Regions from separate parts of the Variovorax sp. 350MFTsu5.1 genome, predicted to be linked through region 1. Evidence: predicted binding sites of a transcription regulator. Region 1 holds the regulator's gene; the other holds the start of a gene.
What was found. The regulator HrcA, encoded in region 1, represses chaperone genes, less so after heat shock. The targets are predictions, from matches to a motif close to TTAGCACTCNNNNNNNNNGAGTGCTAA.
Positions count from the first base shown of each region.

Region 1 (10,660 bases):
AGGTGGATGTACAGCGACAGCGGCGGCAGCGCGCTGAGCTGCAGCGGGCCGGGGCGCATCCAGTGCAGGACGTCGTTGGCGTGCTGCGCGCCGGCGGGCTGCGCCGGCTGAATCGGGAAGGTGGTAGCCATCTATCGACCGCCGGTCAGAACCAGCGCTCGCGCATCAGCACCAGCATGGCCTGTGCCGCGCGGCCGCGGTGGCTGTTGGCGTTCTTCACCTCGGGCGTCAGCTGCGCGAAGGTCTTGCCGAAGGACGGCAGGTACATGACGGGGTCGAAGCCGAAGCCGTTGTCGCCGATGGGCGCGGGCGCGATCTCGCCGACCACGCGGCCCACGGCGATGAGCGGCTCGGGGTCGTCGTGGCTGCGCAGCGCGACCAGCGTGCTGACGAGCGCGGCGCGACGGTTGGCGACGCCGTCGAGCTGCTCGAGCAGGGCCTTCACGTTGTTGGCGTCGCCCTTGGCGTAGCCGAACTGCGTGGCGTAGTAGGCGGTGTCGACGCCCGGCAGGCCGCCGAAGGCATCGACGCACAGGCCGGCGTCGTCGGCGATGGCCGGCAGGCCGGTGGCGGCGCTGGCATGGCGCGCCTTGGTCAGCGCGTTCTCGACGAAGGTACGGAAGGGTTCTTCAGCCTCGCTTACCCCCAGCGCCGACTGCGGCACGAGGGTGACGGCGAGCTCCGCGAACAGTTGCTGGAGTTCGGCGAGCTTGCCCGCGTTGTTGGAAGCCAGAACCAGTTTCATGAATTCGCCAGTGGATGCGTCAGTTGGAGAGCAGTGCCTGCTTCTGCAGTTCCACGAGTTCGCCGATGCCCTTCTCGGCCAGGCCGAGCAGGATGTTCATTTCTTCGCGCGTGAAGGCCACGCCTTCGGCCGTGCCCTGCACTTCGACGAAATGGCCGGCGCCCGTCATGACGACGTTCATGTCGGTGTCGCAGGCCGAGTCTTCGGTGTATTCCAGGTCGAGCAGCGGCGTACCGCCGACGATGCCGACCGAGATGGCCGCCACGTGCCCCTTGATGGGCGATGCGGCAATGGCGCCCGAGGCCAGCAGCTTGTTGACGGCGTCCTGCGCGGCGACGAAGGCGCCCGTGATGGCCGCGGTGCGCGTGCCGCCGTCGGCCTGCAGCACGTCGCAGTCGAGGTGGATGGTGCGTTCGCCGAGCGCGGCGAGATCGAACACGGCGCGCATCGAGCGGCCGATGAGACGCTGGATTTCCTGCGTGCGGCCGGTCTGCTTGCCCTTGGCGGCCTCGCGGCTGCTGCGGGTGTGGGTGGCGCGCGGCAGCATGCCGTATTCGGCCGTGACCCAGCCTTCGCCGCTGCCCTTCTTGTGCGGCGGCACTTTTTCCTCGACGGAGGCGGTGCACAGCACGCGGGTCTGGCCGAACTCGATGAGCACGGAGCCTTCGGCGTGGATGGTGAAACCGCGGGTGATGCACACCGGGCGCAGCTGGTCGGCGGCGCGGCCGCCGCTTCGTGTGAAAGCAGTCATTGTTCGGGAACCGGAAAAGAAAAAAGAAAGAAGGCCGCGCTCAGGTCTTGCGCGCCGCCGATCTGCGGATGGCTTCGTTGATCTCGGCGATGGAGCGCTCGATGGCGTCCTCGTCGAGGTCGTCGATCTCGTTGTCGGAGGGCATGCCGGCCTGGATGGTCGAGGCGAAGACGCCGTCCTCGATGGTCTCGGTGGAAACGCCGCTGCGGTCGTCCGCGCTGTCGGGCATTTCCCATTCGAGCGCGATGAGCGTGACGTTGTCGCTGTGGGAGCCGCCCTTGCGCAGGGCCATCTCGGCGAGGTCGGGGGCAGCGTCGGACACGGGCTTGCCGGAGGAAAGCGTGTGCACGATGAGTTCGTCGTCGAGCACGCCCCAGACGCCGTCCGAGCACAGCATGATGCGGTCGCCGCGCTGCAGCTGCAGCGGCACCGAAACGTCGAAGAGCGGCGTGGTCGGCGAGCCCAGGCAGGTCAGCAGCAGGTTGCGGTTGACGGGCATGTCGGAGCCGTGCGGCTTCGGGCGTTCGGCGTGCGAATGGTCGCGCGTGCGCACCAGCAGGCGGCCGTCGCGCACGACGTACAGGCGCGAATCGCCGCAATGCATCCAGGTGGCGGCGTTGTTCTGGAGCACGGCCGCGACGACGGTGGTGCGCGGCGTGTCGAGCATGGCCTTGTGGCTCGCGTAGCGCATGATCTGCTGATGCGCAGCCATGGCCGATTCGGCGAGGAAGGATTTCACGTCCTTCACCATCGGGCGCGCCTCGCGCTGGTAGAGCGCGGCAATGGTCTGCAGCGCGAGCTGCGCCGCCACTTCGCCTTCCGGGTGGCCTCCCATGCCGTCGGCCAGCACGAACAACCCCGATTCCCGCGTGTAGCAATAGCCCATGCGGTCTTCGTTCTTGAGACGCCCGCCCTTGCGGCTGACCTGGAAGACGGAGAATTTCATGATGTCATGCAGGGCGCGTGGTCGGCGCGGCAGCCTTGGGCAGGGCCTTCTTGTCGAAGGAGCGGATGTTGTCGATCGACAGGCGCACTTTCTCGCCCACCGTGAGCTTGGTGTAGCGGCGCTCGCCCTCGCGGCTGAGCTCCTTCTGCAGCGCGAAGACCGACTGCGGGCGCGACAGCGGGTCGAGCGACATGCACCACTCGACCACTTCGATCAGGTTGTCGGAGTAGACGCCGCGCAGCCGCGAGAGCGACAGGCTGAGGCGGTCTTTTTCGATGCGACGGGGCGCGTCGTTGGGCGGATAGCCCTGCATGCAGGCGTAGATGCAGGCGCCGATGGCGTAGATGTCGGTCCAGGGGCCCATGGACGAATCGCGCCGGTACATCTCGGGGGCGGCGAAGCCTGGGGTGTACATCGGGCGGATGAAGATGCCTTCCTTGCTGAGCACTTCGCGCGCGGCGCCGAAGTCGATGAGCACGGCGCGGTCGTCGTCGGTGACGAAGATGTTGGCCGGCTTGATGTCCAGGTGCAGCATCTTGTACTGGTGGACGATGCGCAGGCCGCGCAGGATCTCGTCGAAGAGCGAACGGATGGTCGACTCGCGGAACACCTTCTGCTTCTTCAGGTCACGCGCCGTGACCACGAAATCCTGCAGGGTCGCGCCCTCCAGGTAATTCATGACCATGTAGACGGTCTCGTTCTCGCGGAAGAAATTGAGCACGCTGACCACCGACGCGTGCGAGATCTGCGCCAGCGAGCGCCCTTCCTCGAAGAAGCTCTTCAGGCCCAGCCGGTACAGCGACAGTTTCTCCGGCGGCACCTGTGGCGCAAGCTCGCCCGGACCCCGCGTGGCCAGCGACGACGGCAGATATTCCTTGATGGCCACCTGCTGGCCGCTGGAATCGATGGCGAGGTAGACGACCCCGAAACCGCCCGCGGAAAGCCGGCGTACAACGCGGTAACCACCAATGACCGTATCGGGCGGCAGGGGCGTAGGCTTGACCTTTGACATAATCCGGGAGTTTCGCCCGAAGGCGATGGTGCGGCAAGCGAACGCCGTGCCGGCGCCTCGGAGCATGCAAGCAAAACCACAGTGAGGCGCAATGCCAGTTTACAGCATGACCGGCTACGCCAGCGGCCAGAACGGGCCCGCAGGCAGCCACTCCGAAGCCGAAGCACGGCCTTCCGCCGCGGGCCGGCTCGGGGTTGAAATCCGCTCGGTCAACAGCCGCTTCCTCGATCTCACCTTCAAGCTGCCGGAAGAACTCCGTCAGCACGAAACCGCCCTGCGCGAACTGCTCACGGCCAAGCTCAAGCGCGGCAAGGTCGAAGTGCGCGCCGCCATCGAAAGCACCTCTTCCTCGGGCGTGGTCGAACCCTCCGTCAAGCTGCTGCAGCGGCTCAATGGCGTGCAGGACAGCATCAAGGCATGGCTGCCGGGCGCACGCGAACTCAGCGTGGCCGACGTGCTGCGCCTGGCCGGCGGCGACAGCGCCACGCGCGGCGATTGGGGCCCCGACCTGCTCGACGTGACAGGCAAGGCGCTCGAAGGCCTGATCTCGGCCCGCCAGCGCGAAGGCGCCCGGCTGGCCAAGATGCTCGAAGCCCACCTCGCGCAACTGCGCACCCTGGTGCAGCAGGCCGGTCCGCTGGTTCCGCAGCTGGTCGAACAGCAACGCACCCGGTTCCTGGAGCGCTGGCAGGAAGCCATGGGCCTGAGCGCCGGAACGGGCGGCACGCCGCCCGAGGCTGCTCAAGACCGTGCACTGACCGAAGCGACCGCGTTCGCCATCCGCATCGACGTGGCGGAAGAGCTCACCCGGCTGAACTCGCATCTCGACGAGATCGAGCGCCTGCTCAAGAAGGGCGGCGAGATCGGCAAGCGCCTCGACTTCCTGATCCAGGAGCTGCACCGCGAGGCCAACACCCTGGGCTCGAAGTCTGCGGCGCTGGAACTCACGCGCATCGGCGTGGACATGAAGGTTCTGATCGAGCAGATGCGCGAGCAGGTCCAGAACATCGAATGACGACGAAGACGAGCGAGAGAATGGACTACCCCGGCAATATCTTCGTGGTGGCGGCGCCCAGCGGCGCGGGCAAGTCGAGCCTGGTGAAGGCGCTGATGGAACTCGATTCGGCGGTGCAGCCTTCGGTGTCGCACACGACCCGGTCGCCGCGCGGACAGGAAAAGCACGGCCGCGAATACTTTTTTGCCTCGCCGACGGAGTTCGACGCCATGATCGCGGCCGACGGCTTCGTGGAGTGGGCCCATGTGCACGGCCACCGCTACGGCACCTCGAAGAAGGCCGTCGAGGACCGCATCGCCCAGGGGGCCGACGTGATTCTGGAAATCGACTTCCAGGGCGCGTTGCAGATCCGCAAGACCTTCGCCAATGCGGTCATGATCTTCATCCTGCCGCCCAGCTGGGAAGAACTGCGCTCCCGGCTCGAACGGCGCGGGGAAGACAGCGCCTCGGTCATCGAATTGCGCCTGAAGAACGCTGCCGAAGAGATGGCCCAGGCCGGGCAATTCGACTTCGTTATAATCAACGAGTTATTTGAGCGGGCACTTTTCGATCTCAAGGCGATCGTCCACGCTCAGCGGCTTCGGTATTCCGCACAACGCCGAGCGCGTGCCGACACCTTCGCCGCACTGAACATCCCCTGATTTCCGAGCCCGCCGCTCACCAGACCGACCGAAAGATCCTCATCATGGCCCGCATCACCGTCGAAGATTGTCTCGTCAACATTCCGAACCGCTTCCAGCTCGTCCTGGCCGCCACCTACCGTGCGCGCATGCTGAGCCAGGGCCACGCACCCAAGATCGAGAGCAAGAACAAGCCGGCAGTGACCGCCCTGCGCGAGATCGCCGAAGGCAAGATCGGCCTCGAAATGCTCAAGAAGGTGCCGGGCTGATCTGACGCAGCCCTGCAACGAAAAGGCACCGCAAAGCGGTGCTTTTTTTATGTCCGGACGCGTGCACACATCGGTCACGCTAAAGTGGTAGGCATGAGCGCGGTCGCCAAATCTCAGTCCCATGCCCCCAAAGGCACGCCGAAGCCGAGCCCGGCGGCGCTGAATGCGGCCGCAGCGAGCTTCGCCGCACTCACCGCTCGCCTGGACTACCTGAGCCCCGAAGACACCGAACTGGTCCGCCGCGCCTACCGCTTCGCGGACGAGGCGCACCTGGGGCAGCTGCGCAACAGCGGCGAGCCGTATATCACCCACCCGATCGCCGTGGCGGCGCAGTGCGCCGAATGGAAGCTCGACGCGCAGGCGCTGATGGCCGCCCTGCTGCACGACGCCATCGAAGACTGCGGTGTCACCAAGCCCGAGCTCATCGAGCGCTTCGGCGCCCCGGTCGCCGAACTGGTCGACGGGCTCACCAAGCTCGACAAGCTGCAGTTCAACACCCGCGAGGAAAACCAGGCCGAGTCCTTCCGCAAGATGCTTCTGGCCATGGCGCGCGACGTGCGCGTCATCCTGGTCAAGCTGGCGGACCGCACGCACAACATGCGCACGCTGGCCGATGCGCCGCGTGAGAAGTGGGGCCGGATCTCGCGCGAAACGCTCGACATCTACGCGCCCATCGCGCACCGACTGGGGCTGAACCAGACCTACCGCGAGCTGCAGGAGCTGTCGTTCCGGCATCTGAAACCGTGGCGTTATGCGACGCTGTCCAAGGCCGTAGCCAAGGCCCGCGGGCGCCGGCGAGACCTGATCCAGAAAGTGCAGAAGGAGGTCGAGGCCGCCTTTTCCGCCGCCGGGATGACGCTGCGGATCGCCGGCCGCGAGAAAACGCTCTACTCCATCTACCGCAAGATGGAAGAAAAGCACCTGAGCTTCGCCCAGGTGACCGACATCTACGGCTTCCGCCTGATCGTGCCGAACGTGATCGCCTGCTACACCGGGCTCGGCATCCTGCACCAGATGTACAAGCCCCTGCCGGGCAAGTTCAAGGACCACATCGCGATCGCCAAGCTCAACGGCTACCAGTCGCTGCACACCACGCTCGTGGGGCCGGCCGGCGTGAGCGTCGAGTTCCAGCTGCGCACCGAGGCCATGCACGTGGTGGCCGAATCGGGCGTGGCCGCCCACTGGCTCTACAAGGCGGCCGAGCCGAATGCGGCCAGCAACGACCGGCTGGGCACCAAGTGGCTGCAGTCGCTGCTCGACATCCAGGACGAGACGCGCGACGCGGCCGAGTTCTGGGACCATGTCAAGGTCGACCTGTTTCCCGACGCGGTCTACGTCTTCACGCCCAAGAGCCAGATCATGGCGCTGCCGCGCGGGGCGACGGTGGTCGACTTCGCCTACGCCATCCACAGCAACATCGGCGACCACACCTCGGCTGCCCGCATCAACGGCGACCAGGTGCCCCTGCGCACCGAGCTCAAGAACGGCGACGTGGTCGAAGTGATCACCGCGCCGGTTTCCACGCCCAATCCGGCTTGGCTGGGCTTCGTGCGCACCGGCCGCGCGCGCTCGAAGATCCGCCACTACCTGAAGACGCTGGCGCATGCCGAGTCCGAAGGGCTGGGCGAAAAGCTGCTCGCTCAGGCGCTGCGCGCCGAGGGGCTGAGCAAGCTGCCCGAGGAAGACGAAGAGCACCAGGCGCTGTGGGAGAAGCTGCTGCGCTTCACCGGCAACCGCACGCGCTCCGAGTTGCTGACCGATATCGGCCTGGGCAAGCGCATCGCAAGCATCGTCGCCAAGCGGCTGGTAGCGATGCTGACCGAACTGGGCGAGCGGCCCGACGCGCTGCTGCTGAGCCGCGAGCGCTTCATCTCGCACGAAACGGTGTCGCAGGGCGCGGTCACGCTGGACGGCAGCGAGAACTCGTCGGTGCGCTTTGCGCTGTGCTGCAGGCCGATTCCCGGCGACTCGATCGTCGGGTATCTCGGCCATGGCGAAGGCCTGGTGGTGCACACGGAAGAATGCGGCGTCGGCCAGCGGCTGCGCCACAAGGACAGCGAACGCTTCTTCGCCGTCGAGTGGGCGGACGAGCCCACGCGTGCGTTCGAGACCGGGGTTGTCATCACCGTGCGCAACGACAAGGGCGTGCTGGCGCGCGTCGCGGCGACGCTGGCCGATGCGGAAGCCGACATCACGCACGTGGAAATGGCCGACGAGACTCCGCAGGATTCGACGGATCTGCGCTTCGTGATCGCGGTGCGCGACCGTGCGCATCTGGATGCGGTGCTGCGGGCGGCGCGGCGCACGGCATCGGTGCTGACCGCTTCCAGGACGATTCCCGCGCCCTGACCCGATGGCCCTGCCGGGCTACGAAGCTCCGGCCGGGCGCGGCGCCGGGTAGCTCACGGACAGGATCTCGACATCGTGCGCCCCGCCGGGCGTCACCAGCTTCACGACATCGCCTTCGCGCGACTTCAGCAGCGCCCGGGCGATCGGCGAGATCCAGCTGACCTGCGACTTCGCGCTTTCCGCTTCGTCGATGCCGAGGATCGTCACGCTGCGTTCATCGCCGGTCTCGTCGGCATAGAGGACGGTGGCGCCGAAGAAGACCTGATCGCGGCCATGGTGCACCGACGGATCGGTGACCTCCGCGATTTCGAGCCGCTTGGTGAGGAAGCGGATGCGCCGGTCGATCTCGCGCAGGCGCTTCTTGCCGTAGAGGTAGTCGCCGTTCTCCGAGCGGTCGCCGTTCTTGGCGGCCCAATGGACGGTCTCGACGATCTTCGGGCGCTCCTCGTCCATCAGCTGCAGCAGCTCGTCGCGCAGGCGCGCGTAGCCTTCGGGGGTGATGTAGTTCTTGCCGCCCGCAGGAAGCGGAGGCGAGGCACCGTCGGCGCCGTCGTCGTCTGCGTCGGAATCCGTTTCCTTGGTGAATGCCTTGTTCACGCCAAACCTCCAAAAGAAAAAAGCCCGCAACTCGCGTTGCGGGCTTTCTTTATAGTGGTGCGGCTGGCAGGAATCGAACCCACGACCCCTTGGTTCGTAGCCAAGTACTCTATCCAGCTGAGCTACAGCCGCACAGCTTGCGATTATAGCCCGCTTTAATGGCCATTCTCGAACTATTCGGGTTAATTGGAGCGAAAGACTAAAAAAGAAAAATGCCCGGAAGACGAATCTTCCGGGCATTTTCAAGATGGTGCGGCTGGCAGGAATCGAACCCACGACCCCTTGGTTCGTAGCCAAGTACTCTATCCAGCTGAGCTACAGCCGCGAAGCTTTCGATTATAGCCTGATTTTTGGCTGCTCCCCGAAAGCATGGCAAGACGTTGCAATATCGAATCGCCGAAGGGAGGGTGGTAGGCCGTGCTGGGCTTGAACCAGCGACCAACGGATTATGAGTCCGCTGCTCTAACCAACTGAGCTAACGGCCCACGCGGCACGATTCTATTCGCGCAACCGGGCCTACTTGCGATGGCTCAGCGCATTGGTCACCAGGCGCGACGTGATGTCGACGATCTGGATCATGCGCTCATACGGCATGCGAGTCGGTCCGATCACGCCGAGCGTACCCACGACTTCCCCGTCGACCTCGTAGTTGGCGCTGACGATGGAGAGCTCCTCGAACGGCACCACCTGGCTCTCGCCGCCGATGAAGATGCGCACGCCCTCGGCCTTGCTGGATACGTCGAGCAGCCGCATCAACTGGGCCTTCTGCTCGAAGAGTTCGAAGGCGCGGCGCAGTTGCCCCATGTCGCTGGAGAAATCGCTCACCGCCAGCAGGTTGCGCTCACCGGAAATGACGACGTCGTCCTCCTGCGCCTCGGTCAGCACTTCCGAGCTGACCTGCACTGCCGCCTGCATCAGGGTGGCGATCTCGCCGCGCAGCTTTTCTATCTCGGACTGCAGCCGGTCGCGCACCTGCTCGATGGTCAGCCCCGCATAGTTCGCGTTGATGTAGTTCGAGGCCTCGACCAGCTGCGACTGCGAGTAGTCGGCCTCCGGAAAGATCACCCTGTTCTGCACGTCGCCATCGGGCGAGACGATGATCACCAGCAAGCGCCGCTCCGACAGCCGCAGGAACTCGATCTGCTTGAACACCGACGCGCGCCGCGGCGCCATCACCACGCCCACGAACTGCGACATGTTCGACAGCAGGTGCGCCGCATTGGCGATCACCTTCTGCGGCTGGTCGGGCGCGAGGCTGGGCGCGGTCATCTGCTCGCGCTGTGCCGTCAGCATGGTGTCGACGAAGAGGCGATAGCCGCGGTGCGTGGGAATGCGCCCGGCCGAGGTGTGCGGGCTGGCGATCAGCCCCAGCGCCTCCAGGTCGGACATGACGTTGCGGATGGTCGCCGGCGACAGATCGAGCCCCGAGGAGCGCGACAGCGTACGCGACCCGACGGGCTGCCCATCGGCTATGTAGCGCTCGACGAGCGTCTTGAGCAGCAACTTGGCACGGTCGTCCAGCATTGCAAGATTTTAGTGTTGTACTTTGAAAAACTCGGAAGAAGACGAAAAGCCTAGCTCAGCCTGCGATACCTTGCCCCACCCCAACCTCGCCGAGTCACGCCGCCCCGAACCAACGCAGAGCGCACCGCAGTGGGCGAAACGCCCAACATCAAGGCCACCTCCATGAGCGTGAAGCCTGCCGAGTAAAGCATCCGGACCACCTCGGCAGCGTCACCTGTCACCAGAGGCTGACGCCCAAACTGAACCCCCCTCGCACGAGCAGCTAATCTCCCAGCCTCGCACCGTTCACGAATGATGGCGCGCTCCAACTGCGCCACCGCACCGAGAATCTGAAGGACGAATTCACCCATGGCAGAAGACGTGTCAATCGGCTCTGTGAGCGACTTGACCGAGCAACCCGCGACCTTAAGCCTGTCGAGTAGCTGAAGCAGATCCTTCAAGCTGCGCGCCAACCTGTCGAGCTTGTAGACAACCAACGTGTACCCCGGCTGGAGCGAAGCTAGGGCCTTATGCAACTCAGGGCGAGGCCCTACCCCGCTGGTCTTCTCGGCGTAGATGCGACGCACGCCAGCACCCCGCAGGGCATCGAGCTGCATCCGTGTTTCCTGTTCATTCGTCGAAACCCTCGCATACCCCACCAACATCGGCCCCTCTGCCTTCCTTTTCCAAAATCTCAGCCCGCTTTTTCTCGTAATCAGCCCGCGAAGACGAGTTCAACCGTAGATGCTGATCGCGTTGATACGCGGCAACTTTCTCGGCGTAAGTCAGCCGAGGCCGATCACCATGGAAAACCCAGTTCGGTCGGTAGCTCGAATATTCGTCAGGCATGCGC
Region 1 is NZ_CP157620.1:5,611,979-5,622,638, forward strand. It holds gene hemW (radical SAM family heme chaperone HemW) at 1-131, opposite strand, end outside; gene rdgB (RdgB/HAM1 family non-canonical purine NTP pyrophosphatase) at 146-745, opposite strand; gene rph (ribonuclease PH) at 765-1,496, opposite strand; gene ABL843_RS25560 (PP2C family protein-serine/threonine phosphatase) at 1,537-2,442, opposite strand; gene ABL843_RS25565 (serine/threonine protein kinase) at 2,447-3,454, opposite strand; gene ABL843_RS25570 (YicC/YloC family endoribonuclease) at 3,546-4,469, shown strand; gene gmk (guanylate kinase) at 4,490-5,110, shown strand; gene rpoZ (DNA-directed RNA polymerase subunit omega) at 5,155-5,358, shown strand; gene ABL843_RS25585 (RelA/SpoT family protein) at 5,452-7,707, shown strand; gene greB (transcription elongation factor GreB) at 7,726-8,304, opposite strand; tRNA gene ABL843_RS25595 (tRNA-Arg) at 8,360-8,436, opposite strand; tRNA gene ABL843_RS25600 (tRNA-Arg) at 8,553-8,629, opposite strand; tRNA gene ABL843_RS25605 (tRNA-Ile) at 8,713-8,789, opposite strand; gene hrcA (heat-inducible transcriptional repressor HrcA) at 8,821-9,828, opposite strand; gene ABL843_RS25615 (recombinase family protein) at 9,879-10,424, opposite strand.

Region 2 (19,921 bases), 2.7 Mb from region 1:
ACCGACGTGGTCAACATCGGCATCGGGGGCTCCGATCTCGGCCCGCAGATGGCGGTGCTGGCGCTGGCCGAATTCGCCGCGCCGGGCAAGCGCTTCCACTTCGTCTCGAACGTCGATGGCCACGAGCTGGCCGGCGTGCTGCAGGGGCTGGCGCCCGAGCACACGCTGTTTCTCATCGCCTCGAAGACCTTCACCACCGCCGAGACGATGACCAACGCGCAATCGGCCAGGCGCTGGTACGAGCAGTCGGGCGGCACCGACATCGCAGGCCACTTCGCCGCGCTCACCACCAACGTGGAAGCGGCGAAGAAGTTCGGCATCGACACCACCTTCGGCTTCTGGGACTGGGTCGGCGGGCGCTATTCGCTGTGGTCGGCCATCGGCCTGCCGATCGCGCTGGCGATCGGTGCCGAGGGCTTCCGCCGGCTGCTGGCAGGCGCGCATGCGATGGACGAGCACTTCCGCACCGCGCCGCTGGAGAGCAACCTGCCGGTGCGCCTCGGGCTGCTCGATGTCTGGTATCGCAACTTCCACAAGTTCACGAGCCGCAGCATCGCGCCGTACCACAGCGCGTTGAAGCGCGTGCCGGCCTACCTGCAGCAGCTCGAGATGGAGAGCAACGGCAAGCAGGTCGACGCGGACGGCAAGCCGCTGGCCTTCGGCACCTCGCCGGTGCTGTGGGGCGAGCCCGGCACCAACGGCCAGCACGCCTACTTCCAGATGCTGCACCAGGGCACCGACGTGACGCCGCTCGAGTTCGTGGCGGTGCGCGATGCCTCGCACGACCTCGAAGGCCACCACCCCAAGCTGCTGGCCAATGCGCTCGCGCAGGCGCAGGCGCTGATGGTGGGCAAGCTCGACGAGGGCGGCCACAGGAACTTCCCCGGCAACCGGCCGAGCAGCTTCTTCGTGTTCGAGAAGCTCACGCCCGAGGCGCTGGGTGCGTTCCTCGCGATGTACGAGCACCGCGTGTTCACCAGCGGCGCGCTGTGGGGCATCAACAGCTTCGACCAGTGGGGCGTGGAGCTCGGCAAGGTGCTCGCCAAGGACATCGAGCCGCGCCTCGCATCGGGCGACATCACGGGGCTCGATGCCTCCACCGCGGGGCTGCTGAAGCGGCTCGGAAGCTGATCGAGGGCCGCGGGAAAAGCGATTTCGGAGCCTTTTGTTTTAAGCCAGGCTATGGCTTCCGGCTGTATTTGCCGTTGAAAGACGCATCGATATGATGGCCCCGGGAAATTTCCCTGGGACCAATCACAAAAGAGGAGTCGAACGATGGATTTTCAAACAGCGGTCAAGACCTGCTTCAACAAGTACGCCGATTTCAACGGCCGTGCATCGCGTTCCGAGTACTGGTGGTTCGTGCTGGCCGAGGTGATCGTTCTGATCGTCGCCAGCCTCATCCACCAGTACGTCTACGGCATCGCGGCCCTGGCCTTCCTGCTGCCCGCGCTGGCAGTGGGCGCCCGCCGCCTGCATGACATCGGCAAGAGCGGCTGGCTCCAGCTCCTGATGATCATCCCGATCGTCAACCTCGTGCTGATCTACTTCTACGTCCAGCCTTCGCAGCCCGCGTCCAACAACTACGGCGAAGCGCCGGTTGTCTCTGCCTGAGTCTTCCGGGATTTCAATGCAAGAGGGCCGCGCAAGCGGCCCTTTTCTTTTTGCCTTGCTTCGTGCGATGCGTCAGGCCGCCACCGCCTGTGCCTGCTCGCGCACGGGCGCGCCGCTGGCCATGCGCACGCACAGGTCGAATGCCTGCTGCAGCCCCTCGATCTTCGCGATGCCCTTGCCCGCGATGTCGAATGCGCTGCCGCTGGCCGAGGTGGCCACCGGCACCGGCAGGCCGCCGTGCAGCGTCACGCCCTGCTCGAATCCCATGAGCTTCATCGCGATCTGGCCCTGGTCGTGGTACATCGACACCACAGCATCCACGTCGCCGCGCCGCGCACCGATGAACACCGTGTCGGGCGAGAAGGGGCCGCGCGCATCGAGGCCCTCGGCGCGCAGTTGCTCGATGGCGGGCGCGATGATCTCGATCTCCTCCATGCCGATGGAGCCGCCGTCGCCCGCGTGCGGGTTGAGCCCGGTCACCGCGACGCGCGGATGCGCCACGCCCGCGCGCCGCAAGGCGCTGGCGATGATCTTCACCGCGTCGCTCACGCCCTGCACCGTGATGTGGCTGGCCACGTCCTTCAGCGGGATGTGCGAGGTCACGCGCGAAGTCCACAGCGAGCCGGTGAGGTTGAACTCGCAGACGAAGCCTTCCACCGCGAAGCGCTCCTGCATGTAGCGCAGCTCGTCCTCGTGCACCAGGCCGCCCAGGCGCAGCGAATGCTTGTTGAGCGGCGCGAAGAGGATGCCTTCGGCCTGCTCGCGCCGAACCGCCAGCGTGGCCAGTTCCAGCGCCTCGAACGAGGCCAGGCCCGAGCGTTCGTTCGATTCGCCGAGCACCGGCTCGCGACCCTCCATCCAATCCATGGCGAGGAGGGTGGGGCGCCCGTCCTCGAAGCGCACTGCATCGAGGCTGTCGACCCGCAGCGGGTTCAGCTTTTCGCCCGCGATGCGCTCGCCGGACGCGAGCACGACCGGGTCGGCGATCAGCAGTACGCGCGCGGCGTCGAGATTGCGCTGCCGCGCGAGCAGCTTCACCGCCATCTCGGGGCCGATGCCGCTCGGATCGCCGAGTAGCACGGCGATGCGGGGCTTGGCGGAGGTCACGCCTGAAGTCTTGGAGGAGGAAGGGGACATGGTGTCGGTCGGGTGCGGTTGAAGAAGAAAAGAGGGAGAAAAAGAGAGCCGGCCGCCTCATTCGGCCTTGATGTTGGCGTCACGCACCAGCTGGCCGTAGTGGTCGAACTCCTGCCGGTTCATCGCCGCGAAGGGTTCGCCGGTCAGGCCACCGGGCTCGCCGCCCAGCGCCTTGATGCGCGTCTGCACGTCGGCCAGCTTCAAGGTGCGCGAGAGCTCGGCGCTCAGCCGCTCCACCGCGGGGCGCGGCGTGCCGGCCGTGACGTACAGGCCGTACCAGGTCGACACGTCGGCGCCCTTGATGCCCTGTTCGGCCAGCGTGGGCACGTCGGGCAGCTCGGGCGAGCGCTGCGGCGCGCTCACCGCCAGCGCGCGGAACTTGCCGGCCTTGATCTGGCCCATGGCCGAGGAGGTGCTGTCGAACATCATGTCGACCTCGCCCGCGATGATGTCGACGTGCGCCTGCGAGCTGCCCTTGTAGGGCACGTGGATCGACTTCATGCCCGTCGCCAGGTTGAAGGCCTCGCCGCCCACGTGCTGCGTGCTGCCGATGCCCGAGGACGCGTACTTGAAAGCACCCGGCTTCGCGGCCATGGCCGCCACCAGGTCCTTCACCGACTTGTAGGGCGAGTTGGAGGACACCACCAGCACGTTGGGCATCACGGCCACCAGGCCGACGGGCTGCAGGTCTTTCAGCGGGTCGTACTTGAGCTTGAGGATGTGCGGCGCCACCGCCTGCGCCGTGTTGGTTGCCAGCAGCAGCGTGGCGCCATCTGCCGGCGCTCGGGCCGTGAGCTCGCCCGCGATGGTGTTGGAGGCGCCCGGCCGGTTCTCCACCACCACGGGCTGCTTCAGCGCGGGCGAGAACTTGTCGGCCAGCACGCGCGCCAGGATGTCGGTGCCGCCGCCGGGGGAGGCGCCGACCATGATGCGCATCGGCTTGTCGGGATAGGCCGGCTGCTGTGCGCCGGCTGGCGCCGCCGTGAGCAGCATGGTGGCCGCCAACCCTGCCGCGCGGGCGAGAAAAGAGGGCTTCATCGGGTCTGTCTCCTGCTTGTAGTGGGGCTAGCGTACGGAGCATCGTCCGCGCGATCCAATCGAAAAAGCCTGCGGATCCATATACTTTTGTGCATGACCCAAGGCCCCTCCGACGCCTCGCTGATGCTCCTCGTGCGGCCGCGCCAGCTGCTGCTGCTGGCCCGGCTCGACGCCCATCGCCACCTCGGCCGGGCGGCCGAGGCCATGAACATCAGCCAGCCGGCGGCCACCAAGCTGCTGCAGCAACTGGAGGATTCGCTGGGCGAGAAGCTCTTCGAGCGCCTGGCGCGCGGCATGGAGCCCACGCCCTACGGCGAGATCCTGATCCGCTACGCCCGCCGCGTGCTCAGCGACTTCGGCACCGCCCGCGAGGAGATGCTGGCGCTGCGCTCGGGCCTGAGCGGCGCCCTGCGCGTGGGCAGCGTGCCCGGCGCGGTGCCGCAGCTGCTGGCGCCGGCGCTGGTGGAATACCACCGCAGGCATCCGCAGGTGGCGGTGTCGGTGGTGGTCGAGACGAGCGACGTGATCCAGGCGCAGCTGGAGCAGGGCGACGTCGATTTCGTGCTGGGCCGACTCACCGACGGCCACGACGAGGCGAAGTACGCGAGCGTGCCGCTGCTGGGCGAGTCGCAGGTGGTGGTGGTGCGCGCGGCCCACCCGGTGTTCGAGCGCGGCAACGTCACGCTGGCCGAGATGGCGGGCTGGTCGTGGGTGCTGCAGCCGCCGGGCTCGCCGCAGCGCGGGCGCTTCGAGGCGGCGATGCGCGAGGCGGGCATACGGGAGCGGCTGGACATCATCGAAACGGCATCGCCCATTGCCATCACCGCCTTGCTGGAGAACTCCGACATGGCGGCCGTGATGCCCGCCTCGCAGGCCGGCCACTACGCCCGTCTCGGCGTGCTGCGCGTGGTGCCGGTGGAGTTGCCGGTGCGCGTGCCGCCGATCTGCCTGATCACCCGCACCGACCGGGCGCTGTCGCCCGCGGCGGCGCAGCTGCGGCGCCAGCTGCTGGGCGGCGCCTGAAGCCTTTGTGCTGCTGTTTTCCATGCTGTATTGCGTTAACTAGGGAATTCACTAGCCAACTGGTGCATGAAAGTACTGGTGATGGCGGCGGCAGTACCAAAACCGAAGGCGTGCTTCTCCAGAATTCGCGGCACGGCGACCCGACAGGAACAGGGCGTCGCTCACCTCTAGGAGACAAACATGAAGCGTTTTCTGAAAGCGGGCCTCGTCCTCGCACTCATCGGTACGGGCGTCGTCTCGCAGGCCGCCACCGAGCTCGTGATCGCGACCGTGAACAACGGCCACATGATCGAGATGCAGAAGCTCACCCCCTTCTTCGAGAAGGCCAACCCCGACATCAAGCTCAAGTGGGTCACGCTGGAGGAAGGCACGCTGCGCCAGCGCGTGACCACCGACATCGCCACCAAGGGCGGCCAGTTCGACGTGATGACCATCGGCCTGTACGAGACGCCGATCTGGTCGAAGAAGGGCTGGCTCAAGCCCATCGCCACCGACGCCGCCTACGACGTGGACGACCTGCTGCCCGCCATCCGCGACGGCCTGTCGAACGAGGGCAAGCTCTACGCAGCGCCCTTCTACGGCGAGAGCTCCATGCTCATGTACCGCAAGGACCTGGCCGACAAGGTGGGCGTGAAGTTCCCCGAGCAGCCCACCTGGGCGCAGGTGAAGGAGTTCGCCGACAAGGCCAACGACCCGAAGGCGGGCGTCTACGGCATGTGCCTGCGCGGCAAGCCGGGCTGGGGCGACAACATGGCCTTCCTGACCACGCTGGTCAACACCAACGGCGGCCAGTGGTTCGACATGCAGTGGAAGCCGCAGATCGACACCAAGCCCTGGAAGGACGCGATCACCTTCTACGTCGACCTGATGAAGAAGGACGGCCCTCCGGGCGCCTCGGCCAACAGTTTCAACGAGAACCTCGCGCTCTTCAACGAAGGCAAGTGCGCGGCCTGGGTGGACGCGACCATCGCGGCATCGTTCATCAGCGACCCGAAGCAGTCGAAGGTGGCCGACAAGGTGGCCTTCGCGCAGGCGCCCACCGCCGCCACGCCCAAGGGCGCCAACTGGCTGTGGTCGTGGAACCTCGCCATCCCGGCCAGCTCGACCAAGGACGAGGCGGCACAGAAGTTCATCAAGTGGGCCACGTCGAAGGACTACATCGCCCTCGTGGCCAAGGAAACCGGCTGGGCCTCGGTGCCGACCGGCACGCGCAAGTCGACGTATGCGAACCCCGAGTTCCAGAAGGTCGCCAAGTTCGCGGCGGCCGAGAAGAAGGCGATCGACAGCGCGAACCTGACGGACAGCACGCTGCCGAAGTCGCCATACGTGGGCGTGCAGTACGCGGCCATTCCCGAGTTCCAGGCGATCGGCGTGGCGGTGGGGCAGCAGATGAGTGCGGCGCTGTCGGGCAAGGTCACTGTGGACCAGGCGCTGAAGACTTCGCAGACGGCGGCGGAACGTGAGATGAAGAAAGCGGGCTACTACAAGTAAGCCGCTTTCTTACCCTCTCCCCTCGGGGAGAGGGCAGGGTGAGGGGGGCGGCGTGCCCACCGCATGTGTCGCATGCCCTCACCCCAACCCTCTCCCGCAAGCGGGAGAGGGGGCAACAGCCCCCAGAGAGGAACACACAATGAAAAGACTCCTGCCACGCGCCCTCATGGCGCCCGCCGTGCTCACGCTCTTCCTCTGGATGATCGTGCCGCTGGTGATGACGTTGTACTTCTCGTTCGTGAACTACAACCTCATGCAGCCCGGCGAGCGCACCTTCGCGGGCATCGAGAACTTTCACTACTTCATCACCGACCCCGACTTCTGGCCGGCCACGTGGAACACGCTGCTGCTGATCGGCAGCGTGATCGTCATCACGGTGGTGCTCGGCGTGCTGCTCGCGCTGCTGGTGAACGAGCCCTTCCCGGGGCGCGGCATCGTGCGGGTGCTGCTGATCTCGCCCTTCTTCGTCATGCCCGCTGTCAACGCGCTGCTGTGGAAGCACATGATGATGAACCCCATCTACGGCATCCTGGCCGACGTGTGGCGCGCCTTCGGCGCCGAGCCTGTCGACTGGCTCACCGACGTGCCGCTGCTGTCGGTGATCATCATGGTGGCCTGGCAGTGGCTGCCCTTTGCCTGCCTGATCTTCATCACCTCGCTGCAGTCGCTCGACCGCGAGCAGATGGAGGCCGCGCGCATGGACGGCGCGAGCGCCGTCCAGCGCTTCTTCTATCTCACCATTCCTCACCTCGCCCGTCCGATGGCGGTGGTGATCATGATCGAGATGATCTTCCTGCTCAGCGTGTTCGCCGAGATCGCCATCACCACCAACGGCGGCCCGGGCAACGAGAGCACGAACATGACCTACATGATCTTCAAGCAGTCGCTCATGAACTTCGACGTGGGCGTGGCCTCGGCGGGCGCGCTGTTCGCGGTGGTGCTGGCCAACATCGTGGCCGTGTTCCTCATCCGCATCATCGGCAAGAACCTCGATTGAGGGAGCGCACACCATGCAACAGACACAAGCTCCCAGCAACTTCCTGCCGCAGCTGCTGCGCACCGTCGGTGCGTGGGCCGTCGCGCTGCTGCTGTTCTTCCCGCTCGGCTGGCTGTTCCTCACGGCCTTCAAGACGGAGCTGCAGGCGATCCACGTGCCGCCGCTCTTCATCTTCGAGCCCACGCTCGACAACTTCGGCGAGGTGCAGCGCCGCAGCGACTACCTGCTGTACGCGCGCAACTCGCTCATCACCAGTCTGGGCTCGACCATCCTGGGCCTGCTGATCGCGGCGCCGGCCGCGTACTCGATGGCCTTCTTCCGCACGAAGAAGACGCGCGACATCCTGATGTGGATGCTCTCCACCAAGATGATGCCGGCCGTGGGCGCGCTGGTGCCGATCTACGTGATCGCGCAGACCGCGGGCCTCTTGGATTCGCTCACCGCGCTGACCATCGTGTTCACGCTGTCGAACCTGCCGATCATGGTGTGGATGCTCTACAGCGCCTTCAAGGACATCCCGCCCGAGATCCTGGAGGCCGCGCGCATGGACGGCGCCAGCCTCTGGACCGAGTTCCGCCACGTGGTGATGCCGCTGTCGGTGGGCGGGCTCGCGTCCACCGGCCTGCTGTGCCTGGTGCTGAGCTGGAACGAGGCCTTCTGGGCGCTCAACCTCAGCTCGGCCAAGGCCGGCACGCTGGCCACGCTCATCGCCTCCTACTCCAGCCCCGAGGGCCTGTTCTGGGCCAAGCTGTCGGCCGCCTCGCTGATGGCCATCGCGCCTATCGTGGTGTTCGGCTGGTTCAGCCAGAAACAACTAGTCCAGGGCCTGACCTTCGGCGCAGTGAAATGAACACCCCCAGTCTTCGCGCACTGCGTGTCGCTTCGCCAACCCCCTCGAGGGGGCGCCGCGCGCTTTCGAACAACGTCGGCGCATCGCTCGCCTGCTGGCAAAACATCAAGGAGTCGTGAATGGCCTACCTCGAACTCAAGAACATCAAGAAGAGCTTTGGTGAAGTCAACATCATCAAGGGCGTCGACCTGCAGATCCAGAAGGGCGAGTTCATCGTCTTCGTCGGGCCCTCGGGCTGCGGCAAGTCGACGCTGCTGCGGCTGATCGCGGGGCTGGAGCCGATCACCAGCGGCAACCTGCTGCTGGACGGCAAGGACATCACCTGGGCGCCGTCGGGCAAGCGCGACCTCGCGATGGTGTTCCAGAGCTACGCGCTCTATCCGCACATGAGCGTGTACGACAACATGTCCTTCGCGCTCAAGCTGGCGGGCGTCTCCAAGAGCGAGATCAAGACCAAGGTGGAGTACGCGGCGAAGACGCTGAACCTCACGCAGTACCTCGACCGCACGCCCAAGGACCTTTCGGGAGGCCAGCGCCAGCGCGTGGCCATCGGCCGCGCCATCGTGCGGGCGCCGAAGGTGTTCCTGTTCGACGAGCCGCTTTCGAACCTCGACGCCGCACTGCGCGGCAACACGCGCGTGGAGATCCACAAGCTGCACCGCGCGCTGGGCGCGACCACCATCTACGTGACGCACGACCAGGTCGAGGCCATGACGCTGGCCGACCGCGTGGTGGTGCTGAAGGACGGGCTGATCGAGCAGGTCGGCACGCCGCTGGAGCTGTACGACCGCCCGGCCAACCAGTTCGTGGCGCAGTTCATCGGCATGCCGTCGATGAACATGGTGGCGGCCAACGCCATTCCTTCCTTTTCCGCCGCGACCGGCGGCAGGCTGCCCGCCGACGGCTTCCTGGGCGTGCGCCCCGAGGGGCTGCGCGTGCATCCGAAGCAGGGCGCGCCGGTGACCGACGTGCTCGGCCGCGTCGAGCTGGTCGAGGCGCTGGGTGCCGACACGCTCATCCACGTCGACGTGGGTGGCGTGCCGCTGATCGCGCGGCAGAACGACCGCACGCCGCTGCAGGCCGGCGACGACGTGGCCGTGGAGCTCGATCCGTCGGTGCTGCATCTCTTCAACCGCGAGGGCCGCTCGGTCGCCGCGTGACCTGACCCATCTACTCCTGTCCACCGTCTTTTCAACGGACCTTCTCGTGACCATTGCGCAAACTCCACCGGCTCTTTCCGAGTTCACGGTGCTCCATCTCGGCCTGGGCTCGTTCCACCGCGCCCACCAGGCCGTGTACCTGCAGCGGCTGATCGACGCGGGCGACACCCGCTGGTCGCTCTCGGGCGCCAACATCCGGCCGGACATGGCCGAGGTCGTCGCGGCGCTCGAAGCCCAGGGCGGGCGCTACACGCTCGAAACCGTCTCGCCCGCGGGTGAGTACCGCTACGAAGAGATCTCCGCGATCCGCGAGGTGCTGCCCTGGGAGCGTTCGCTGGCGGGCGTGATCGCCCGCGGCGCGGCGCCCTTGACGCGCATCGTCTCGTTCACCGTGACCGAGGCTGGCTACTACCTCGACGACAAGGGCAAGCTCGATCTCTCCTTCAGCGACCTCGCGGCCGACGTGGAGCGCGCACGGCGCGGCGAGACGGGTGGCGACGGCGTGACCATCTACGGCGCCGTCTGCGCCATCCTGCGTGCGCGCAAGGCCGCGAACGCGGGCCCGCTGACGCTGCTGAACTGCGACAACCTGCGCCACAACGGCGACCGCTTCCGCGCCGGCCTGCTGGAGTTCATCGGCCTGGCGGGCGATGCCGACCTGCTGGCCTGGGTGAACGCGAACACCCGCTGCCCCAACGCCATGGTCGACCGCATCACGCCGCGCCCGCCGCCCGAGTTGCGCGCGCGCGTGAAGGCCGCCACCGGACGCGACGACGCAGCCGCCATCACCGGCGAGAGCTTCATCCAGTGGGTGATCGAAGACGACTTCGTGGCCGGCCGCCCCGACTGGGGCCGCGTGGGCGTGGAGCTGGTCGAGTCGGTGCAGCCGTATGAAGAAGCCAAGATCCGCATCCTCAACGCCACCCACAGCTGCGTGGCCTGGGCGGGCACGCTGATCGGGCTGGGCTTCATCCACGAAGGCACGCACGATGCGGCCATCCGCAAGATGGCCTTCAATTACGTCACGGACGACGTCATTCCCTGCCTGAGCCCCAGCCCCATCGACCTTGCGGCCTACCGCGACGTGGTGCTCGACCGCTTCGGCAACCCGGCCATCCGTGACACCAACCAGCGCGTGGCGGCGGACGGCTTCTCGAAGATCCCCGGCTTCATCGCGCCGACGGTGCGCGAGCGCCTCGCGGCCGGCCAGCCCATCGAGAGCGTGGCGATGCTGCCCGCGCTGTTCCTGGCCTTCCTGCAGCGCTGGCACAAGGGCGCGCTGCCCTACGCCTACCAGGACCAGGGCATGGACGAGGCCGTGGCGCACGCGATCTGCGACGCTGCCGACCCTGTGGTCGCGCTGTGTTCCGACGCGGGGCTGTGGGGCAACATCGCGGGCGATGCGCGGCTGATCGATGCCGTGCGCCGCGCGGGAGAACGCGTCGCGCGCTTCGTGCAGGCCGCGGGGCACAAGCCATGAGCGGCAGGCTGCAGGGCAGGCACGTGCTGCTGACCGGCGCGGGCGGCGGCATCGGCCTGGCCGTGGCCGCGGCCTGCATCGCCGAAGGTGCGCGCTGCACGGTGATCGACCGCGCGCCCGCCGCACCCGAGGCCGTGCGCGCGCTGCAGCAGGGCCACCCCGACAGCCTGGCCTACATCGCGGCCGACGTGACCGACACGCAGGCCATCGCGCACATGCTGGCCGAGGCGCAGGTGGCCTTCGGGCCGGTCCACACGCTGTTCAACAACGCGGCGGTATTCGACCTCGCGCCGCTGCTCGACAGCGACGAGGCTTCGTTCGACCGGCTGTTCGCCGTCAACGTGAAGGGCATGTTCTTCGTGATGCAGGCGGTGCTGCGCCACATGGTGGAGGCCGGCACGCAGGGCGCGTCGGTCATCAACATGGCCTCGCAGGCCGGGCGCCGCGGCGAGGCGCTGGTGTCGCACTACTGCGCGACCAAGGCGGCCGTCATCAGCTACACCCAGAGCGCCGCGCTGGCCATGGCGCCGCACGGCATCCGTGTCAACGGCATCGCTCCCGGTGTGGTCGACACGCCGATGTGGGACCATGTGGACAGCCTGTTCGCCAAGGCCGAAGGACTGCAGCCCGGAGAGAAGAAGCGGCAGGTCGGCCTAGCGGTGCCGCTCGGACGCATGGGCGTGCCGGACGACATCGCGGGGGCGGCGGTGTTCCTCGCCAGCGACGAGGCGCGCTACATCACGGCGCAAACCCTCAATGTCGACGGCGGCAACGTCATGAGCTGAAGACCCGATGAACCAAGACTTCCACCTGTACCTCGACAGCGCCGACATGGTCGAGCTGCAGGCCTGCCTGCCGCACCCCGTGGTGCACGGCGTGACGACCAATCCCACGCTGCTCAGGCGCGCCGGCATCGGCCGCGCCGACGTGCCCGGCCTGCTGCGCCGCTGCATCGAGCTGGGCGCGCGGCAGGTGCAGGCGCAGGTGTATTCGCAGGACGCCGACGGCATGCTGGAGGACGCGCGGGCGCTGCTCGCGCACTTCGCGCCGGGCCAGCTGGTGGTGAAGATCCCGGCCACGCGCCAGGGCTTCGCGGCCGGCGCGCGGCTCATCGAACAGGGCGTGCCCGTCACCTGGACTGCGGTTTACGCGCCCGAGCAGGCCCACTTCGCGGCGCAGCTGGGCGCCGCCTATGCCGCGCCGTACCTCGGCCGCCTGGAAGACTCCGGCGCCGACGGGCTGGGGCTGATCGCGCAGATGCAGGCGCTGGTGGCGCAGCGGCCCGCGTCGGGCACGCGGCTGCTGGTGGCGAGCATCCGCTCGCGCGAGGCCTATCTTTCTCTGCTGCGGATCGGCGTGGGCGCCATCACCATTCCGCCGCGCCTGTTTTCCGCATTGCTCGACCATCCCGCCACGCTGGCCGCGGAAAGCGGCTTCCTCGCCGACGCGCGCGACCTGCCGGCCTGACCGCGCCAGAATCCAGACACCATGCGCATTGCACTCACGGGCGAAGCCCTCATCGATTTCACCGCCAGCGAGGCTGGCACCCTGGCGTTCCTCGGGCACGAGGGCGGTTCGCCGCTCAACACGGCCGTGGCCTGCGCGCGGCTCGGGCAACCGACGGGCTTTCTCACGCAGCTTTCGACCGACCTGTTCGGCGAGCGGCTGATGGGCTTCCTGCAGCGCAACGGCGTAGACACCAGCTTCATCCTGCGCAGCGGCGCGCCTTCGACGCTGGCCTTCGTCGAGCGCACGCCACAAACCAACCGCTATGCCTTCTATACGCAAGGCAGCGCCGACGCCACCTGGGCGCCCGAGCCGCTGCCGCAGCTGCCGGCGGAGTGCCGCTTCCTGCACTTCGGCTCGATCTCGCTGCTGCAGGACCCGGCCGCCACGCGCATCGCCGACTTGGTCGCGGCGAACCGCGGGCAGCGCGTGATCGTGTTCGACCCGAACGTGCGGCCCAGCCTCATCACCGACATGGCTACCTATCGCGAGCGCGTGAACGGCTGGTTCGGCATGGCCGACCTGGTCAAGCTCAGCGACGAGGACGCCGCGCTGCTCGCGCCCGGCCAGCCGGTGGATGCGCTGGCCGCCGAGTGCCTGAAGGCCGGCGCTCGCGCCGTGATCGTCACGCGCGGCGGCGACGGCGCGACGCTCTGGCGCACCGGCCATGCGCCGCTGAGCGTGGCGGCGCCGCGCGTGACCGTGGTCGACACCATCGGCGCGGGCGACACCTTCACGGCAGGGCTGTCGGTGGCGCTGCTCTCGCACGGCATCGAGCAGCCCGGGCAGCTCGACGCGCTGACCGACGACGACTGGAAGGGCGTGATGGGCTTCGCCGCTACCGCCGCCGCCCTCAACTGCACCCGCGAGGGTGCCGATCCACCGACGCTGGAGGCGGTTCACGCCGCGCTGGCGAAGGCACAAAATACCGCTGTTGCTGCTGCTTCCCGGCCCTGAGCCGGGCTGCCATCATGACGACGTCCACCCGCAAGCGCTCGATTCCCCGCCAGCGTCAGCCCGAACTGGAGCGCGACTTCGCGCGGTCCCCCTCGCTGGGCTACGAGGCCCCCGAAGAAACCGGCGTGGTGCGCTGCCTGGCGCACGGCTTCCCGAGCCCGCTGGTGCGGTGGCACTTCCATGAAGAGTACGAACTGCACCTGATCACCGAGACATCGGGCAAGGCCTTCATCGGCGACTGGATCGGGCCCTTCCAGCCCGGGCACCTGGTGCTGTGCGGGCCGAGGCTGCCGCACAACTGGATCTCGCTCGACGTGCCCGAAGGCGGCGCGGCGGGGCGCGACCGCGTGATCCAGTTCCGCCACGAGCCCATCGAGCACGCGGCGGCGCAGATTCCCGAGCTGCGCGAGGTGATGCAGCTGCTGGAGCGGGCGCGCCACGGCATCGAGTTCTTCGGCATGTCGCAGCAGGCGCAGTCGCACTGGGACCGCATCAAGGCCGCGCGCGGCGTGCGCCGCCTGGGCCTGTTCCTCGACTTCATGGCCGACCTGGCGCAGTGCACCGATTACCGGCTGCTGTCGAGCGTGCAGATGCAGGGTGCGCAGGGCGCCGACGGCGACGCGCAGGTCGACCAGATCAACGGCATCGTCAACCGCATCACCAACAACATGGCCGAGCCGATCTCGATGTCCGACGTGGCGGCCGAGCTGGGCATGAGCGAGAGCCGCTTCAGCCGCTTCTTCCGGCGCTCCACCGGCAACAGCTTCACCGACTTCGTCAACCGCGTGCGCATCAACAGCGCCTGCCACCTGCTGATGCAGACCGACCACTACGTGACCGACATCTGCTACCAGGTGGGCTTCAACAACGTGGCGAACTTCAACCGGCGCTTTCTCGAGATCAAGGGCATGACGCCCAGCGAATTCCGCAAGCAGGCCGACACGCGCTTCGGGGTATGAGGTTCGCCCCCAGGCTGCGCGCACTCCGCGTCGCTTCGCCAACCTCCTCGCCGGGGGGCAACACCTGAGGCCCGGCAAAGCCGGTTCCTCGGTGTTCCTTGAAAGGAAAGCGAGCTCTTCGTACATCCGCCGCGCGAAAGCACGGCAATTCTGAACAAATCAAATAAGGGGCTCATCTTGTATCTGGGACTCGACCTCGGCACGTCCGAGCTCAAGGCGCTCTTGCTCGCCGACGACCATCGCATCGTGGGCGTGGCCCGCGCGCCGCTCACGGTCGAACGGCCGCAGCCGTTGTGGTCGGAACAGGCGCCGCAGCAGTGGTGGCAGGCGCTCGAAGAAGTGATGCGTGCGCTCGGCAAGTCGCACCCCGAAGAACTCGCGGCGGTGCGCGCCATCGGCCTTTCGGGCCAGATGCACGGTGCCACGCTGATCGACGAAGCGGGCGAGGTGCTGCGCCCCGCGATCCTCTGGAACGATGGCCGCAGCGGCGCGCAATGCGAAGCGCTCGCGCGCGCCGTGCCCAGGCTCGGCGAGATCGCGGGCAACCTCGCGATGCCGGGTTTCACCGCGCCCAAGCTGCTGTGGGTGCGCGAGCACGAGCCCGAGATCTTCAGCCGCGTCGCCCGCGTGCTGCTGCCGAAGGACTGGCTGCGCTTCATGCTCAGCGGCGAGTCGGTCAGCGAGATGTCGGATGCGGCGGGCACGTTGTGGCTCGACGTGGGCGCGCGCGACTGGTCCGACGAGCTGCTCGCCGCCACGGGGCTGACGCGTGCCCACATGCCGAGGCTGGTCGAGGGCAGCGAAGTGTCGGCGCAGCTCAAGCCCGAACTGGCCGGGCGATGGGGCCTGCCCGATGGCGTCAAGATCGCCGGCGGTGCCGGCGACAACGCGGCGAGCGCGGTCGGCATGGGGCTGGTCGAGCCGGGGCAGGGCTTCGTGTCGCTAGGCACGTCGGGCGTGGTGTTCGCGTCGACCGACCGCTTCCTGCCGAACCCCGCACAGGCGATGCACGCCTTCTGCCACGCGCTGCCGAAGCGCTGGCACCAGATGTCGGTGATGCTCTCGGCCGCCAGCGCGGTGAGTTGGGCCGCCAAGACTTTCAGGTTTGCCGACGAGGCGGCGCTGCTCGAAGCTGCCGCAAGCGTTGCGCTGTCGCAGCGCGAACGCTGCCCGCTGTTCCTTCCGTACCTGTCGGGCGAGCGCTCGCCGCACAACAACCCCAACGCGCAGGGCGTGCTCTTCGGGCTCACGCATGCGCACGGGCCGGCGGAGATCGCCTATGCCGTGGTCGAGGGCGTGAGCTTCGGCCTGCGCGACGGCTTCGACACCCTGCGGCTGCCGCAAGACATGCCGATGCGCGAGATGGCGCTGGTCGGCGGCGGCGCGCGCAGTGTGTGGTGGGGGCAGTTGCTGGCCGACATCTTCCAGGTTCCGCTCACGCTCTATGCGGGCAGCGAGACTGGTGGGGCGCTGGGCGCGGCGCGGCTGGCCTGGCTGGCGAATGGGGGCGAGGTGGCAGAGGTGTGCACGCTGCCGCCAGTGAAGCAGAAGCTGGTTCCCTCGACCGAGGGGGCCGATGCCCGCAGGACGAGGCATACGCGCTTCCAGGCGCTCTACAAGGCGGTGCAGGCGCAATTCCAGTAGCAGAGCAATCACGACCGCCCATGAAAAAAGCCCGGCGCAAGCCGAGCTTTTTTCATTTCGCGAGACACCGCGGATCCGGCTCAGCCGGTCCGCAGGTGTCGCCCCCGGTAGGGGGAGGCGTAGCGGACACGAAGTGCCGCGCAGCCTGGGGGCGAGCAATTACATGCCCATGCCGCCCATGCCACCCATGCCACCCATGTCGGGCATGCCGCCGCCGGCAGGAGCGTCGTCCTTCGGAGCGTCAGCCACCATGGCTTCGGTCGTCAGCAGCAGCGAGGACACCGAAGCGGCGTTCTGCAGTGCGGTGCGGGTGACCTTCGTCGGGTCCAGGATGCCCAGCTCGAGCATGTCGCCGTACGTGTCGTTGGCGGCATTGAAGCCGTAGTTGCCCTTGCCGGCCAGAACCGCGTTCACCACCACCGAGGCTTCGCCGCCGGCGTTGTTCACGATTTCGCGCAGGGGAGCTTCGATGGCCTTCAGCACCAGCTTGATGCCGGCGTCTTGGTCGGCGTTGTCGCCCTTGACCTTGTCGCCCACGGCTTGCTTGGCACGCAGCAGAGCCACGCCGCCACCAGCCACGACGCCTTCTTCCACTGCAGCGCGGGTGGCGTGCAGGGCGTCTTCGACGCGAGCCTTCTTTTCCTTCATTTCGACTTCGGTGGCAGCGCCGACCTTGATCACGGCAACACCGCCGGCCAGTTTGGCCACGCGCTCTTGCAGCTTTTCACGGTCGTAGTCGCTGGTGGCTTCCTCGATCTGCACGCGGATCTGCTTCACGCGGGCTTCGATGTCCGGAGCAGCGCCCGAGCCGTCGATGATGATCGTGTTTTCCTTGCCCACTTCGATGCGCTTGGCCTGGCCCAGGTCGGCCAGGGTCACCTTCTCGAGGGTCAGGCCCACTTCTTCGGCGATGACCTTGCCGCCCGTCAGGATGGCGATGTCTTCCAGCATGGCCTTGCGGCGGTCGCCGAAGCCGGGAGCCTTGACGGCCACGACCTTCAGGATGCCGCGGATGGTGTTCACCACCAGCGTAGCCAGGGCTTCGCCTTCGACTTCTTCAGCGATGATCAGCAGCGGACGGCCGGCCTTGGCGACTTGCTCCAGCGTGGGCAGCAGGTCACGGATGTTGCTGATCTTCTTGTCGAACAGCAGGACGAACGGGTTGTCCAGGATCGCCGATTGCTTCTCGGGGTTGTTGATGAAGTAGGGCGACAGGTAGCCGCGGTCGAACTGCATGCCTTCGACGACGTCCAGTTCGCTGTCCAGCGACTTGCCGTCTTCCACGGTGATCACGCCTTCCTTGCCGACCTTGTCCATCGCGTCGGCGATGATCTTGCCGATGGTTTCGTCGCTGTTGGCCGAGATCGAGCCGACTTGAGCGATTTCCTTCGACGTGGTGGTGGGCTTCGAAGCCTTCTTCAGCTCTTCGACCAGGGCAGCAACTGCCTTGTCGATGCCGCGCTTCAGGTCCATCGGGTTGATGCCGGCGGCCACGTACTTGAAGCCTTCGCGAACGATGGCTTGAGCCAGCACGGTCGCGGTGGTGGTGCCGTCACCGGCGTTGTCGCTGGTCTTGGAGGCCACTTCCTTCACGAGCTGGGCGCCCATGTTCTGGAGCTTGTCCTTCAGTTCGATTTCCTTGGCGACCGACACGCCGTCCTTCGTGACGGTGGGGGCGCCGAACGAGCGCTCGAGCACCACGTTGCGGCCCTTGGGGCCCAGGGTCACCTTGACTGCGTTGGCGAGGATGTTCACACCCTCGACCATGCGTGCGCGGGCTTCGCCGCCGAAGACTACGTCTTTTGCTGCCATGTCTAATTACTCCGAATGGGGATCTGTTGAATTACTTCTCGACGACCGCGAACAGGTCGTCTTCCTTCATGACGAGCAGCTCGTCGCCGCCGACCTTGACGGTCTGGCCGCTGTACTTGCCGAACAGGACGCGGTCGCCGACCTTCACGGTCAGAGCTGCCAGTTCGCCCTTGTCGTTGCGCTTGCCCGGGCCCACGGCCAGGACTTCACCCTGATCGGGCTTCTCGGCGGCTGCGTCGGGGATCACGATGCCCGATGCGGTCTTGGTTTCGCTGTCAACACGCTTGACGATCACGCGATCGGCCAAAGGACGAAGTTTCATTGCATCTCCTGGATGTATGGATAAGAAACGGGTTTGTGGTCGGGCGCCGGACCGGAGGCCGGCAGCCCATCAGCTGGAAGCGAGGGCTGTTAGCACTCGTCAGCAGCGAGTGCTAATCATAAGGGCAATCGATGACGTTTCAAGGCTGGGCGGCCGCTGGCGCCAGTTCCGCAGTCAGGAAATCCGAAATCGCACGGCCGTGCTCTTTCTGTCGCCGATGCGGCAGGAGGTGGCTTCCGGAGGCCCGGGAGGGGCGGCAGGGAACCGGGGCCATCAGTCGATGCACGGATCGATGATTCAGGCCCGACGCCGACGCCGCTGCTCGCCAGGCCGGCAAGTCGCTCTTCGGGGCCAGGCAAGTGATGAGGCACGCGGGACGGCGCTCATGGGGCTGCTAATGGATTAGATCAATCAACGGCCCCGGCCCTATAAATCCCGGTTTTTCACCCGGCCTCGGGGCCGATGTCGAACTTGGCGGATCGAGCCGGTTTCCATGATTTTGCATTTGATTTTACGCAGGGCCGATGGCTCGCGCGGGCTGCGGGGAACGATGAGTTCGAGAAACGAGGCCCATCGCAGCCCGCCACCGAAAGACCCGCTCGCATGACCGCGTCCCATCGCTGCGATGCGATCGCGGTCGTCGACGACGACCCGCGCCTGCGGCAACTGGTCGGCGGCTATCTCTCCCAGGAGGGCTACGAGGTGTTCGAGGCCGAGAACGGCAGTGCGCTTTCGTCGATCCTGCAGCGCCGCGCCATCGACCTCATCGTGCTCGACGTGCTGCTGCCGGGCGAGGACGGCTTCTCGGTCTGCAGGCGCCTGCGCGCCACTGGCACGCGCACGCCGATCATCATGCTCAGCGCGAAGGCCGAGGACGCCGACAGGATCGCGGGCCTGACGATGGGCGCTGACGACTATGTCTGCAAGCCCTGCAATCCCCGGGAACTGCGTGCCCGCATCCAGGCGATCCTGCGGCGCAGCCCTCCGAAGGAGGAGCCCGGCGGGCCTTCGATCGCGAACGAGGTCGTGCGTTTCGGGCCTTTCGAATTCAACATGGGCACGCGCACGCTTCGCAGGGACGGGCGCATCCTCGGCATCACCACCGTGCAGATCGCGATTCTCAAGGTGCTCGTGCGGCACACGGGCCAGCCGATGTCGCGGGAGAAGCTCGCGCAGGTGGCGCGCGGGCGCGAACTCGGCGCCTTCGACCGCAGCCTGGACGTGCAGGTCTCCCGGTTGCGCAAGCTGCTGGAGGACGGGGCGTTTTCCTATATCCAGACGGTATGGGGCGTGGGCTACATGTTCGAGCCCAGCGGCAAGGATGGCGGCATCAGGTATCCGTCAGGGCCCGGCCACGCGGCCTCCTGGTAGCTCCGGGCTGCCTTGGCGCCGCTCAGAGCCTGGACAGCGGCACCTGAAGATCGGCAAGCTGCTCCGGCGTGACCTCGGTGCCGCGCTCGATGAGCCTTCGCGCAAACCGCAGATCGCGCGCCGCGTTCGGCCCCAGCGCGGCGGCGACCTTGCCGCCATCCAGGAAGAACACGACGAAGCTGTCGCTCTCCATGTCGCCGCGCACCACGGCGCGATGCCCCGGCGCCGGCATGCCGAATATCTGGAGGTTGATGCCGTACTGGTCGGACCAGAACCACGGAAGCGGCTGGTGATCGACCGCGATGCCCAGTGCGGAGCGCGCGGCCGCGATGCCCTGCTCCTGCGCGTTCTGCCACGACTCCAGCCGAATCCTCCGGCCGGCGCGCTCGCAGTGCCAGACGGCGACGTCGCCGGCGGCGAGGATGTCCGGGTCGGAGCTGCGGCATTGCGAGTCGACCACGATGCCGCCTTCGCACTGCAGGCCGGCCTCGCGCGCGAGCTCGTCGTTCGCGATCAGGCCGATGCCGGCCAGCACCACGTCGCATGCCAGCGTGCGTCCG
Region 2 is NZ_CP157620.1:1,393,844-1,413,764, forward strand. It holds gene pgi (glucose-6-phosphate isomerase) at 1-1,131, shown strand, start outside; gene ABL843_RS06035 (DUF805 domain-containing protein) at 1,276-1,614, shown strand; gene ABL843_RS06040 (PdxA family dehydrogenase) at 1,687-2,751, opposite strand; gene ABL843_RS06045 (Bug family tripartite tricarboxylate transporter substrate binding protein) at 2,809-3,789, opposite strand; gene ABL843_RS06050 (LysR family transcriptional regulator) at 3,883-4,812, shown strand; gene ABL843_RS06055 (ABC transporter substrate-binding protein) at 4,993-6,303, shown strand; gene ABL843_RS06060 (carbohydrate ABC transporter permease) at 6,443-7,300, shown strand; gene ABL843_RS06065 (carbohydrate ABC transporter permease) at 7,314-8,150, shown strand; gene ABL843_RS06070 (ABC transporter ATP-binding protein) at 8,270-9,310, shown strand; gene dalD (D-arabinitol 4-dehydrogenase) at 9,399-10,790, shown strand; gene ABL843_RS06080 (L-iditol 2-dehydrogenase) at 10,787-11,575, shown strand; gene ABL843_RS06085 (transaldolase family protein) at 11,583-12,257, shown strand; gene ABL843_RS06090 (carbohydrate kinase family protein) at 12,279-13,253, shown strand; gene ABL843_RS06095 (AraC family transcriptional regulator) at 13,268-14,212, shown strand; gene xylB (xylulokinase) at 14,390-15,856, shown strand; gene groL (chaperonin GroEL) at 16,016-17,668, opposite strand; gene ABL843_RS06110 (co-chaperone GroES) at 17,700-17,990, opposite strand; gene ABL843_RS06115 (response regulator) at 18,594-19,361, shown strand; gene ABL843_RS06120 (NAD(P)/FAD-dependent oxidoreductase) at 19,384-19,921, opposite strand, start outside.
Region 2: a site for HrcA is predicted at 18,080-18,106, ahead of ABL843_RS06110 (co-chaperone GroES). Genes of this name have one in related genera too.